Regions from separate parts of the Lactobacillus sp. ESL0703 genome, predicted to be linked through region 3. Evidence: predicted binding sites of a transcription regulator. Region 3 holds the regulator's gene; each other region holds the start of a gene.
The links. Region 3 encodes HrcA, which represses chaperone genes, less so after heat shock. Its sites were predicted from a motif close to TTAGCACTCNNNNNNNNNGAGTGCTAA; they were not measured.

Region 1 (4,528 bases), on a different contig from region 3:
GTTCATTTGGTAAAGTTCAGAGTCAAGGTAGCCCTTTGGTCGGTCTAATTCGTGCAATACATCGTTGCCAAACCATACAGCCTCACCATCTTTAAGCTGGCGAATGGTTGCAGTAGCCAAGTATTCCATTGGCACGTTGAGCAGCTTGATTTCACATAAGCCCGCAACATTATTATCGGCAGAAAAGCCGTATAATTTGTTATATTCGTGGTTAGGTGAGTTGGTTAAAACGACATAGTCATCTAGGTCAAGGTCACCAAGATACTTTTGGTAGAAGGTTTGCGGCGTTAAATCCTTATCCAAATGATACTTCTTGTCATCATCGCGGTATTCCAGATCAAATTTCTTAGGTGGTTCACCGATAGCAATTGCCGTCATCCGGTAGACTTCATTTAAGAAACGATCTTGTGTTTGCGCAACTTCTTCATCCTTGCCGTCTTGCTTTAATTGGCGCAAGACTAAGGCATCTTTGCGCAGCTTTTTACCTAAAGCCATTTGTAAGGCATCGGTGTTGTTGCTGTTGAAGCTCTCAGGCATTGCATAACTAGGGACGACGCCGTACTTTTGCACTAGGGATGCGGCCAGCTGCCAGTGACCGCCGTCTTGACCAGCACTTGCCAGATACTTGCGGACAGTTCGCGAGTCAAGTGATTGGTCGGCAGTTGCAATAATATGGTTATAAAAAATATTGGCACGTTCAATTTTATCCCAGAAAAAATTATAACTTTGTGAGAAAGTAAAGTCCTTAACATGATATTTTTTACCAAAATAGTGGCGCAAAACGTTGAGAGCTGCGAATTCCCAACAGCGTCCGGAATGCTGTTGCGCGGTAACTTTGCCGACATCTAATTCGGTTGAAAAGACGCGGTTTAAGTCATTGCTGGCCTTTTGTTCATTATAAGAAGCTGCAAAAATTCCGCTCTTTTGGGCAGCACGGGCAATGACCTGATTTTGGGGATCGCTGTTAAAGTCGGCAGAATACTTTGCCAACTCTTGAATTGAAAGTTGATGGTTCATTAGTTAATTCTCCTTTTTTAATTAATTATTAATAATTATTTTAGGACAAAATAAAAACGAGTTCAACAGCTGAACTCGTTTTAGAGAATTACATGTATTGGCAACTTATCTAAGACTTCTTGCAAATATAATAATAAGTTAATCGATTGAAATCGAGTTATCACTACTGCCGGCAGTTTGCTTTGGCAGTGTGATAGTCAATACACCATTATCATACTTTGCATGAATCTCACTTGCAACTACATTTGGTAATCTAAAGCTGCGGGAAATGTGTCCGGCACTTCTTTCGCGGTGGATAATACTGCTATCTTTTGATAAATCTTTAAATGATTTTCTCGAGCCAGATACGCTCAAAACCCCGTTATTGTAGTTTAAATTAATCTTTTCTTTATCCATGCCGGGCATATCAACCTTAACAACATAGTTTCTGTCGTTTTCGGCAACATCAGCCTGCATTAATTTTGCCATTTCGTTAGTATCAAAAAATTTCTGTGGAAGGTCAAACCAATCATTCATTGCGTCAAATAAGTCATTGTGACGATTCGTTAAATCTTGTGCCATAGTAAAAACTTCCTTTCAAAAATTAAATTATTTGTAGAGAAGACTTTCATTTCTTCCTTACACTGATTATTATAGTAGGCAGATTAGGAAAATGAAAATATTTAGCACTCTTAATTTTAGAGTGCTAATTTTAGATAAAAAATACTGTCGTTATCAGTTATTTTGCTTGTGGATAATTATAAATTTAAAAAAGTAGAGGAGTAATCTTGATGGTTTATTATCAAAAAATGACGCCGGAGGGCTACCAAAAAATCAAGGATGAAATTGCAGATTTGAAAAAAGACCGGCCGCGTCGAATTAAGATTTTGCAGGAAGCGCGCAGCTTAGGTGACTTATCTGAAAATACTGAGTATACCGAGGCTAAACGTGACTTGGGACACTTGCAGAGCCGTTTGCGGTACTTGGATAAGCAGTTAAAATATGCTGAAATTGTGGAAAAAACTGATGACGGCAAGGTTGATTTAGGCAAGACCGTGACCTTGAAGTTTGCTGGTGATGATGAAGTTGAAGAATATCGCATCGTTGGCCGGATGGAAGCTGACTTAGATGAAGGAAAAGTTGCATTTGACTCACCATTAGGGCAGGCGATTATGAAACAGACGGCAAAGACGACAGTAACAGTGGCGGCACCTGCTGGTGAATATCAAGTAACAATTGTTAAAGTCGATTAAACAGGCTTGAAAAAATAGATATTATTAATTTCCTGATAGTGCTATCATTAGCTTAATACAAGAGGAGGAGAAGATTTATGTTTAAGTGGATTTTAGCGCGACCAGATTCTCAAAAACGAGTGCCGCAGGAAAAAATTGGGAAAACTTATAAGTTACGGCAACTTGGTGTTTTACTTGCAACTTGCATTGGCTATATTGGGTATTACATCATTAGGCTAGTTTTTACGACTGAACAGAACGATATTATGAAGGTATATCATTTTACAACCGCTGATATTGGTCTGATTTTGTCGTGCTTTGGCATTGGTTATGGTGTTGCCAAGCTGTTTATGGGTGCATTAGCCGATAAGTGTGATGCCAACCGTTATCTAATGCTTGGGTTATTATTGTCGGCAGTCTTAAATATCTTTTTGGGCAGCAGTCGCAATTTATACATTATGATGCTCTTGATGTTTTTAATTGCTGTAACTCAAGGTATGGGAGCAGCAGCCTGTCAGCGAATGATTCAGTTATGGTGGGGACCAAGAATGAGGGGAACGATGTATTCGATTTGGTCTTCAGCCCATAATGCTGGGTCATTTATCTGTGTTGCTGTGGTGCAATTAGCGAGCTTTTTGTTTGCTGGTTCCTTGCCAGCTGTCTTTTATACAGCCTCAGTAGTGTCGTTTATTATTTGTATTTTGATTTTGCTTTTAGGAGCTGACCGGCCAGCAGTCGTGGGGTTACCCGATATTTCTACTTACACTGGTGACAAGGTCGTTTTGGACGATGGACAAACGGTAACTTCTGATTCAACTCAGTTAAGTATTATCCAAATTTTTGTTAAGTATATTTTGAAGAATAAGCTTGTTTGGGCCGTGACATTAACCTCTATGTCGCTTTATCTCGTACGTTATGGAATTCAAAGCTGGATTCCATCGTATTTAGTTCAAACGAAGGGCTTTGATCCCGGTGTTGCGAAATGGGTAATCGGAATTTTCGAATTAGCATCTGTTCCGGGGGTGATTATTATCGGTGCAATTTCGGATTTGCTTAAAGGACGGCGGGCACAAGTTTCAATCGCTTGTGTTATTGGCGTATTACTATGCTTAACGGTTTATTTCTTTACCAATAATCATACTTTAATTATTGTGGCCCTGATTATTATGGGGAACTTGATCTATGCGCCTTTGACTTTGGTGGGCCTAATGATTAATGAAGTTGTACCTAAGTTTGCCGTGGGAGCGTCAACAGGATTTATGGGCTTTTTCCAGTATATCTTTGGTGAAACTCTAGCTACAGCTCTGATTGGGATTTTAGTTAATCAATTTGGCTGGATTGCCAGCAACACAATTTTGTACCTCGCTTCAGGCCTAGCAATTGTCTTTTTACTATATACAGCAAGAAGTGAAAAACTGATGCGGCAAAAAGCGATGAGTAAGTAATAAAAGCTGTTTTTAATGTATTATAATTGATGATAAATGGTCGAAATGGATTAGAAAAAATCTGTTGAAATTTCATAAAATTGTCTTTTTTTGCTATAATATGGAATTTGTAGAGTACACAAATGGATAGAGGTAATTTTTGTGAATACACCAGCATCAAGAGAGGGCAACTTAATCCGCTACATTATTTATTTTATTGGCTATTTAATGGCTGCCGGCACTGTTAAGCTGGTTACTATAAATTTACCAATTCGCCTTTGGGATTTAATCTTATTTGCATTAATTTCTTTAATGGTTTTGCTGTTCTTCATTTATCGCTTTAATCGCGAGCAGCGCTTTTTTGACCGTAGCTTTTCGGGGTCATGGCTTGGTAATTTTGGCATGACTATTAGCTTAACTTTGGTGGTAACAGCGTTGCGAATTGGTGTTTCGTGGCTGCAAGCTTATGGCAAAGTTAAGCCGTATAGTTTCCAAACACTATATTTACAGCATGAGTCAGTCAAGATGTATTGGTTTTTGGTTGTAGCGTTAGGAATTATCCTACCGATTTTGCAGGAATTTTTGATTACGGGGTTTTTGTTCAATTACGCGTTTAGGCGCAACACAATGTTTACGGCAGTTTTGGGCATTGTGACCTCGGGCATTCTGTTCAGTCTTTTGAATTGGCAGATGTCACTGCCTCTTTTAGTGATTAATGCGGTGTTTGGTGCATTGTTTGCGTGGTCTTACCTCTACACGCAGACTATGTGGATGCCGGTTTACTTAGCCGTGGTCAATGGCATCATTTTAATGATTATGATATAAAAAATAAAAGGCAATGATTTTTCAATCATTGCCTTTTTTAGTTAAGCGGAT
Region 2 (4,528 bases), on a different contig from region 3:
TGTAGTAGTTTTATTAACTCTAGTATAACGCTAAATTATCATTTTTTCCCAACATAAAAGCATGATTATCGTAATTTACAGTAATCATGCTTTCTTCATATTTTAATTAAAGTTCAGTGTCTGCATCAGTTGTTTCAATAGTGGCAGGTTGCTCATTAATTACAATCTGGTCGCCAGCAACACTGGCAGTTAAATTCTTGGCATCTGGATGGTCAAGTTTGAAGTCAGCTACCCGATCTTCAATTTCTTCTTGGATAATTCTGCGTAAAGGCCGCGCACCCATTGCTGGATTGTAACCTTCCTCGATTAACTTCTTCTTGGCATCATCAGTTACCGTAATTTGCAAACCTTGGTTCTTAACCATGTTGTTGGTTTCATCAAGCATCAAGTTAACAATCTTAACTAAGTCTTCCTTTGATAACTCGTTGAATTCAATGACATCATCAAGCCGGTTTAAAAATTCAGGCTTGAAGAATTGACTCATTGAGCTTCTTGCAGAATCTTTTTCTTCATCTGTATTTTCAGCCGCAAAGCCAACGCTGGTGTTCTTAATACCTTGACCGGCATTAGAAGTCATGATGATAATCGTATCTTTAAAGGAAACTGTCCGACCTTGTGAGTCAGTCAAGCGACCATCGTCTAATATTTGTAAGAATAAGTTCATTACTGATGGGTCAGCCTTTTCGATTTCATCAAGTAAAATTAGACTGTAAGGGTGACGACGGACCTGTTCAGTTAATTGACCTGCTTCTTCATAGCCAACATAGCCGGGAGCAGAACCGATTAATTTGGAAACAGAGTAGGATTCCATAAATTCTGACATATCAAAACGAATCATGGCATTTTCTGAACCAAACATTTGCTTAGCTAATTGCTTAGCTAGTTCTGTCTTACCAACCCCAGTTGGACCAACAAAGAGGAAGGAGCCAATTGGACGACCGGACTTGTTAAAGCCAATTCGGTTGCGGCGAATTGCGCGGGCAACCTTATCAACGGCCTGGTCTTGACCAATGACGTGAGCCTTTAAAGTAGGGGCCAAAGTTTGTAATTGATTTTCTTCTTGCTTTTGCAGGTCGCCAACAGGAATACCAGTCTTTTCTTCAACAATCTTGTTCATGATTTTGCTGGTGATAACTGGTGACTTATCGGGATCAATCTTTTGGTCTTTTACCTTGTTGTACTTCTCAATCTGGTCACGGTAATATGCGGCCTTTTCGTAGTCCTCATTTTTTAATGATTCCTGCTTTAATTCTTGAGCAGCAGTGATGCGTTCCTTGAGCTTGTCCTTGTCAACATAAGGAATGGTTAAGTTCATTCTTGAACCAGCCTCGTCAAGCAGGTCAATGGCCTTGTCAGGCAAGAAGCGATCTTGGATATAGCGTTCTGATAATTCGGCTGCCGACTTGATTGCATCATCAGTATAGTGAACGTGGTGGTAATCTTCGTAACGTTTTTGAATGCCTTTTAAGATGCGAATAGTTTCCGCAACTGATGGTTCTTTAACGTCAACAGGTTGGAATCGCCGAGCAAGTGCGGAATCTTTTTCGATTTCACGGTATTCTTTTAAGGTTGTTGCACCGACCAGTTGTAAGTCGCCGCGGGCTAGGGCAGGCTTAATAATATTACCTGCATCCATGCCGCCTTCAGCGTTACCAGCACCGACAATTTCGTGAATTTCATCAATAAATAAGATAATATCGTCGTGCTGTTGCAATTCTTTAATTAATTGCTGCATGCGCTGTTCGAATTGACCACGGATGCCAGTTCCTTGAACAAGTGAAACGACGTTTAGTGAAATAATGCGCTTGTCCTGTAATTTAGCAGGTACTGAGCCGTCGACAATTTGTTGCGCCAGTCCTTCGACAACCGCTGTTTTACCAACACCGGCTTCACCAATTAATACTGGATTATTTTTAGTTCTTCTATTTAATATCTCAATTACGCGCGCAATTTCCTTATCTCGACCAATAACTGGGTCGATTTTGCCCTTTTTAGCTAGTGCTGTTAAGTCAGTACCATATTGGTTAAGTAGTGAACGGCCGCCGCCGGCACCATTATTTGGCCGTTGCGGTTGTTCATGATTAGCATTATTAAATGCAGCGTTATTTGCGTTCATACTATTAAATAAGTCATCAAAGTCTCCGAAGAAACCGTTGTTGTCATTATTCATATTAATATTTCCTTGTTGTTTAAGTTGTTGATAACATTGTCCACATAAATTAATTTCGCGACTTTGACCATTGACCTTGGCGTAAAGGTGAATGGAAGCAGGCCGCTTTTGACAGTTTTGACAAAGCAATTATACTTACCGCCTTTCATTTCAAGTTTACTAAATTATATAATTAGCACTCTCAATAATCAAGTGCTAAAACTTGAAAACTTATTTTTTGTAAGCTCAATAAATATGTTAAAATAACAGTGGTCATTAAATAAAAAAGATGAAAAAGACGGTGATATTTAGTGGATTATCAAAAAATTCTTGAACAGTTGGCAGAAGGGGAACTTGACCAATATGAAGTTGCTCCCCAGGATGCCTTTGATTTTCAAGCGGCCTTGCGCGCGTTCGGCAAACGGCAAAATATTACTGGCCGCGCTTTGCGTGGTGGAAAAATAGTTTATTCACAGTCAAAGTCTGAAAATTAATGATGTAAACTGTTACATTTATGTTGTCTAATTCACAAAAAAATGATAGTCTAATACTCGAGTAGGTATTTACTACCGTTTTGATTTTTCAATTTTAAAAGGAGATAATTATAATGGAAAAATGCGATTTTCACGTTGTTGCAGAAACAGGTATTCATGCTCGTCCAGCTACACTTTTAGTACAAGCTGCTTCGAAGTTTGGTTCAGATATTAATTTGGAGTATAACGGCAAGTCAGTTAACTTGAAGTCAATCATGGGTGTAATGTCACTTGGTGTTGGCAAGGGTGCCGATGTTACAATTACTGCTGACGGTGATGATGAAAAAGACGCTATTGCTGCTATTTCAGAAACAATGAAAAAAGAGGGTTTAGCTGAATAATGACCAAGACTTTAAAAGGAATTGCTGCAAGTGATGGTATCGCTGTAGCACCCGCTTATCTCTTGGTAGAACCAGATCTTTCATTTACGAAGACCACTGTTTCCGATGCTGCTAGTGAATTAGACCGCTTTAAAGATGCGATCGCTGCTTCGACTTCTGAAGTTGAAGCAATTCGTGACAGTGCTAAAGAGAGTTTAGGCGAGGACGAAGCTCAAGTATTTGAAGCCCATTTGATGATTTTAAATGATCCTGAATTTACAGGAGCAATTGAAACTGAAATCAAAGACCAAAAAATTAATAGTGAAGCCGCACTTGATGAAACTGCACAAAAGTTTATTGCAATTTTTGAAGGAATGACCGACAACGCTTATATGCAACAACGTGCTGCTGATGTACGTGATGTTTCTAAGCGGATCATGGCCCACCTTTTAAATAAAGAATTGCCTAATCCAGCTGCAATTGACCATGAAGTTATTGTAGTTGCGCACGACTTGACCCCTAGTGACACTGCTCAATTAAACAAGCAATTTGTTAAGGGCTTTGTGACCGATATTGGTGGTCGGACTGCGCACTCAGCAATTATGGCTCGTTCACTTGAATTGCCAGCTGTTGTTGGTACCGAGTCAATTACTACTGATGTTGAGAATGGTCAACTTTTAGTAGTCGACGGCTTAAATGGCGATGCTGTTATTGAGCCAAGCGACGCTCAAGTAGCTGATTACAAGCAAAAGAGCGAAGCATTCTTGGCACAAAAGGCTGAATGGGAAAAGTTGAAGAACGAACCTTCAGTTACTGCTGATGGTAAGAAGTTCACAATCGCAGCTAACATTGGTACACCAAACGACATGCAAGGTGTTAATGACAATGGTGCCGAAGCTATTGGTTTGTACCGGACCGAATTCTTGTACATGGATTCTAAGGACTTCCCAACAGAAGACCAACAATTCGAGGCTTATAAAGAAGTTATCGAAGGAATGCATGGCAAGCAAGTAATCATTCGGACAATGGATATCGGTGGCGATAAGCACCTTGATTATTGGGACTTACCAGACGAAATGAACCCATTCTTGGGTATTCGTGCCATCAGACTGTCATTGAAGAATGAAGACATTTTCCGGACCCAATTAAGAGCATTGCTTAGAGCTTCTGCTTATGGTAAGTTGGGCATTATGTTCCCAATGATTGGTACCTTGAATGAATTACGCAAGGCCAAGGCAATCTTAGCTGAAGAAAAGACTAAATTAACTAATGATGGTGTCAAAGTTGGCGATAACTTAGAAGTTGGGATGATGATTGAAGTTCCGGCTGCTGCAGTTTTGGCCGACCAATTTGCCAAAGAAGTTGATTTCTTCTCAATTGGAACTAATGACTTGATCCAATATACAATGGCTGCCGACCGTGGCAACGACAATGTTTCTTATCTGTATCAACCCGCTAACCCATCAGTATTGCGGTTAATTAAGCATACAATTGATGCAGCTCATGAAAATGGTATTTGGTGTGGT
Region 3 (4,528 bases):
AGGGGACTTACGTACGTTCATTAGTCAATGATTTGGGGCAGAAGCTGGGTGTGCCAGCTGTGATGAGTAAGTTGCGGCGAACAGCCAGTTCAGGATTTGACATTAATCAGGCAGTTAGCTTGGATGAGATTATTGCCGATCCGGCGAAAGCTGAACAACTAATTCAGCCGATTGATGCTTTTTTTAAAAATTATCCGCAAGTTGATTTGACTACAGGTCAGTGGTTAAAAGTGAAAAATGGCGCTGCGATTGCTTTAGAAACTGATGCAAATCAGGTTGCATTACGATACAATAATAAGGTTAAGGCAATTTATCAAAAGGATGCAGAAAAGTACCGTCCCGACTTGATGCTCTTGCAAAATGAATAGGTGAAATGAAGGTCTTATTGTGCAAATTATCCATTTAACTCATCCAGTTAAAGAAAATTTAATTCCAAGTAAAATTGTGTTAGCGTTGGGCTTTTTTGATGGTGTTCATCGCGGGCACCAGCACTTGATTGAATTAGCCCGTACAACAGCACGCGAGAAGCAGTTGCCGCTTGTCGTAATGACATTTGATCGTCATCCAAAAGAAGTTTATCAAAAGTCACAAGTTGTTTATATTGATAGTCTAGATGAAAAAGCTTACAAAATGGAACAATTAGGTGTAGATTACCTACTTGTGATGCATTTTAATACCGGCTTTAGTAAATTGTCAGCACAGGAATTCGTCGATCAAATTATTGTACGGCTAAAAGCGGATACTGTTGTTGCTGGCTTTGATTACACTTATGGCCCCAAAGACATTGCCAATATGAAGAATTTTCCTAAATTTGCTAAGGGTAGATTCAAGATTATTGATGTGCCAAAGCAAACTTATGATGGTCAAAAAATTGGTTCAACGGAAATTAGACGAGCAATTAGTAGCGGTGATATGAAGCTGGCAGCACAGCTTTTAGGTTCGCCGTATGTGATGTCTGGAATTGTTGGCCATGGCTTACGAAATGGTCACAAGCTCGGCTATCCAACTGCTAATTTGGTTTGGACTGAGAACAAGGTTTTACCTAAAGTGGGCGTTTATGCAACTAAAACAAACATTGGCGGCAAATGGTATGATTCCATGACCAGTGTTGGCTACAATGTTACTATTAATGAAGGTAAACGTATTTTTATTGAATCTAACCTGTTTGGCTTCGATCAAGAAGCATACGGGGAAAAGATGATTATCAAATGGTACAAGTATACGCGAGGCGAAATCAAGTTTGCAAATCTTGCAGAATTAAAAAAACAAATGGCGCATGACGAAGCAGAGATAAAGGCTTACTTTGCTGATAAATAAAGACTTCCACCTACCTTAAAAAGTAGGTGGAAATTTTTAATTGCTGGAAAATGTAAATATTTTTAGCACTCGGCTTGACATTCTGCTAAATGCTAGTATCATAATAATTGTTAGCACAAAAGATATGAGAGTGCTAAAAGTGAGGGCGATATTTATGTTGACCGAGCGTCAAGAACTTATTTTAAAAACAATCATTAACGATTTTACACAGACTCATGATCCGGTAGGTTCAAAGACGGTAATGAGTCAGTTGCCGATTAAAGTATCGAGTGCAACAATCAGGAACGAAATGGCTGTTTTGGAAGATCGAGGGCTGATTGAAAAAACTCATTCCTCTAGTGGACGAGTTCCTTCTACTGAAGGCTATCGCTATTATCTTGATAATCTAGTTGAGCCGCTGCAGATTACTGAATCTGTTTACACTAAGATTATTAATCAGCTTGACCGTCCATTTCATCAAGTAAACGAAATCGTTCAGGAAGCAGCTAGAATCTTATCCGATTTAACCAACTATACAGCTTTTGCGGAAGGGCCAGAAAGCCGCGATGTGACCGTAACGGGTTTTCGCATTGTGCCACTGGTTGGTCGGCAAGTAATGGCAATTTTGGTTACCAGTGATGGCAGCGTACAAAATCAAGTTTATCACTTGCCACGCAATATTCATGGTGATGAAATCGAAAAAGCTGTTCGCATGATTAATGATGAACTGGTTGGTAAGAGCTTAGCTGAAATTACGCCGGAGATGCTTAGTAAAGCCTTGGGTGAAAATGCCAACAGTAAGCATGCTAGTGAGCTGATTGAGTTAGTTGAAGATGTCATTAACGATGCTGCCAGCGAACAATTATATGTTGATGGTCAGATCAATTTATTGAATAATTCTTCGACTAATGATGTTTCAGATATCCGTTCATTATATGAACTGGTTGACCACGATGATTTGCTTGCAAATCTTGAAGCCTATAAGCCAACTTCCAATTCAGGACGTTTTCCTGTTAGAGTTAGCTTAGGTTCAGAATTACCAAACGAGTTATTAAAGGATTACAGTCTGTTAACTGCAGAATATAGTGTTGGTTCGCATGGCAAAGGCATTATTGCCTTGCTGGGCCCAACTAATATGCCGTATTCACAAGTAATCGGCTTGCTTGAATATTTTAGAAATGAACTTGCAAAAAAGTTGCTTGAATACTACGGCCGATTTAAATAAAGGAGGTTAGCTGTGAGTAAAAAAGATTTAGATCAAACAGAAGTAACTGCTGAAAATTCAGAATCAGAAAATGAAACAAAAGAGCAGACTACTGAAGCTAACAAACAAGAAAAAACACCTGAGCAAAAGCTTCAAGAAGAATTAACTAAGGCGCAAGCTGATAGTAAAGATTTTGAAGATAAGTATTTGCGTAGTCAGGCAGAAATGCAGAATATGCAGGGCCGTTATAATAAAGAACGGGCTCAATTAATTAAGTACGAATCACAATCTTTAGCTAAGGATGTTCTACCAGCAATGGATAATTTAGAGCGGGCTTTGGCTACTGAAGTTGATGATGAAGCATCGAAGCAACTAAAGAAGGGTGTACAAATGACACTTGATTCTTTAGTTAAGGCCATGAAAGATCACGGAATTAGTGAAATTGAGGCTGAAGGTGTTAAATTTGATCCGACACTGCATCAAGCTGTACAAACAGTTGCAGCCAGCAGCGATGATCAAAAGGACCACGTTGTCCAAGTTTTACAAAAAGGATATCAATATAAAGACCGTACATTAAGACCAGCAATGGTTGTTGTTGCACAATAGTGAAAGGATGTTAATCAATGTCAAAAGTTATCGGAATCGACCTCGGAACGACTAACTCAGCAGTTGCCGTTCTTGAAGGAAAAGAACCCAAAATTATTACTAACCCAGAAGGTAACCGGACTACACCATCAGTAGTTGCTTTCAAAGACGGTGAAATTCAAGTTGGTGAAGTTGCCAAGCGGCAAGCAATCACTAATCCAAATACTGTCATTTCAATTAAGCGTCACATGGGTGAAGCAGATTACAAAGTTAAGATTGGTGACAAGTCCTACACTCCTCAAGAAATTTCAGCAATGATTTTGCAATACATTAAGAAATTCTCTGAAGATTACTTAGGCGAAAAGGTTACTGACGCTGTTGTTACTGTTCCTGCATACTTCAACGACGCACAACGTCAAGCTACTAAAGATGCTGGTAAGATTGCTGGTTTAGACATTAAGCGGATTATCAACGAACCTACTGCTTCTTCACTTGCTTACGGCCTTGATAAAGATGCTGAAGATGAAAAAGTCTTAGTTTACGACCTTGGTGGTGGTACTTTCGACGTTTCCGTATTGCAATTAGGTGACGGCGTCTTCCAAGTGTTATCAACTAACGGTGATACTCACCTTGGTGGTGACGACTTTGATAACAAGATCATGGATTGGCTCATCCAAAACTTCAAGGATGAAAATGGTGTTGACTTATCTAAAGACAAGATGGCTTTACAACGGTTAAAGGATGCTGCTGAAAAGGCTAAAAAGGACTTGTCTGGTGTATCATCAACTCACATTTCCTTACCGTTCATTTCTGCTGGTGAAGCTGGACCTTTGCACCTTGAAACTGACTTAACTCGTGCTAAGTTTGACGAATTAACCAGTGACTTGGTTGACCGTACTAAGGTTGCTTTTGACAATGCCTTAAAGGATGCTGATTTAACAGTTAGCGACATTGATAAAGTTATCCTAAACGGTGGTTCAACAAGAATTCCTGCTGTTCAAGAAGCTGTTAAGAAGTGGGCTGGCAAGGAACCTGACCACTCAATTAACCCTGATGAAGCCGTTGCCTTAGGTGCTGCCATTCAAGGTGGGGTTATCTCTGGTGATGTTAAGGATGTTGTCTTGCTTGATGTTACGCCATTATCTCTTGGTATTGAAACCATGGGTGGTGTCTTCACTAAGTTAATTGAAAAGAACACAACTATCCCAACTTCTAAGAGTCAAATCTTCTCAACTGCTGCAGATAATCAACCAGCCGTTGACGTTCATGTTTTGCAAGGTGAACGCCCAATGGCTCAAGACGACAAGACTTTAGGTCGTTTTGAATTAACTGATATTCCTGCTGCACCTCGTGGTGTCCCACAAATTCAAGTTACATTTGATATTGACAAGAACGGTATTGTTAATGTTTCTGCTAAGGATATGGGTACTGGTAAGGAACAAA

Region 1: a site for HrcA is predicted at 1,680-1,706, ahead of PT278_RS04010 (Hsp20/alpha crystallin family protein). Genes of this name have one in related genera too.
Region 2: a site for HrcA is predicted at 2,343-2,369, ahead of PT278_RS06765 (ATP-dependent Clp protease ATP-binding subunit). Genes of this name have one in related genera too.

Annotation. Positions count from the first base shown of each region.
Region 1 covers NZ_JAQTIB010000002.1:321,167-325,694, forward strand. The annotation lists gene PT278_RS04005 (C1 family peptidase) at 1-1,017, opposite strand, end outside; gene PT278_RS04010 (Hsp20/alpha crystallin family protein) at 1,156-1,578, opposite strand; gene greA (transcription elongation factor GreA) at 1,788-2,249, shown strand; gene PT278_RS04020 (MFS transporter) at 2,327-3,673, shown strand; gene PT278_RS04025 (CPBP family intramembrane glutamic endopeptidase) at 3,815-4,477, shown strand; tRNA gene PT278_RS04030 (tRNA-Gly) at 4,522-4,528, opposite strand, start outside.
Region 2 covers NZ_JAQTIB010000004.1:114,473-119,000, forward strand. The annotation lists gene PT278_RS06765 (ATP-dependent Clp protease ATP-binding subunit) at 107-2,299, opposite strand; gene PT278_RS06770 (hypothetical protein) at 2,461-2,643, shown strand; gene PT278_RS06775 (phosphocarrier protein HPr) at 2,757-3,023, shown strand; gene ptsP (phosphoenolpyruvate--protein phosphotransferase) at 3,023-4,528, shown strand, end outside.
Region 3 covers NZ_JAQTIB010000001.1:171,756-176,283, forward strand. The annotation lists gene truB (tRNA pseudouridine(55) synthase TruB) at 1-368, shown strand, start outside; gene ribF (riboflavin biosynthesis protein RibF) at 388-1,317, shown strand; gene hrcA (heat-inducible transcriptional repressor HrcA) at 1,472-2,521, shown strand; gene grpE (nucleotide exchange factor GrpE) at 2,534-3,106, shown strand; gene dnaK (molecular chaperone DnaK) at 3,124-4,528, shown strand, end outside.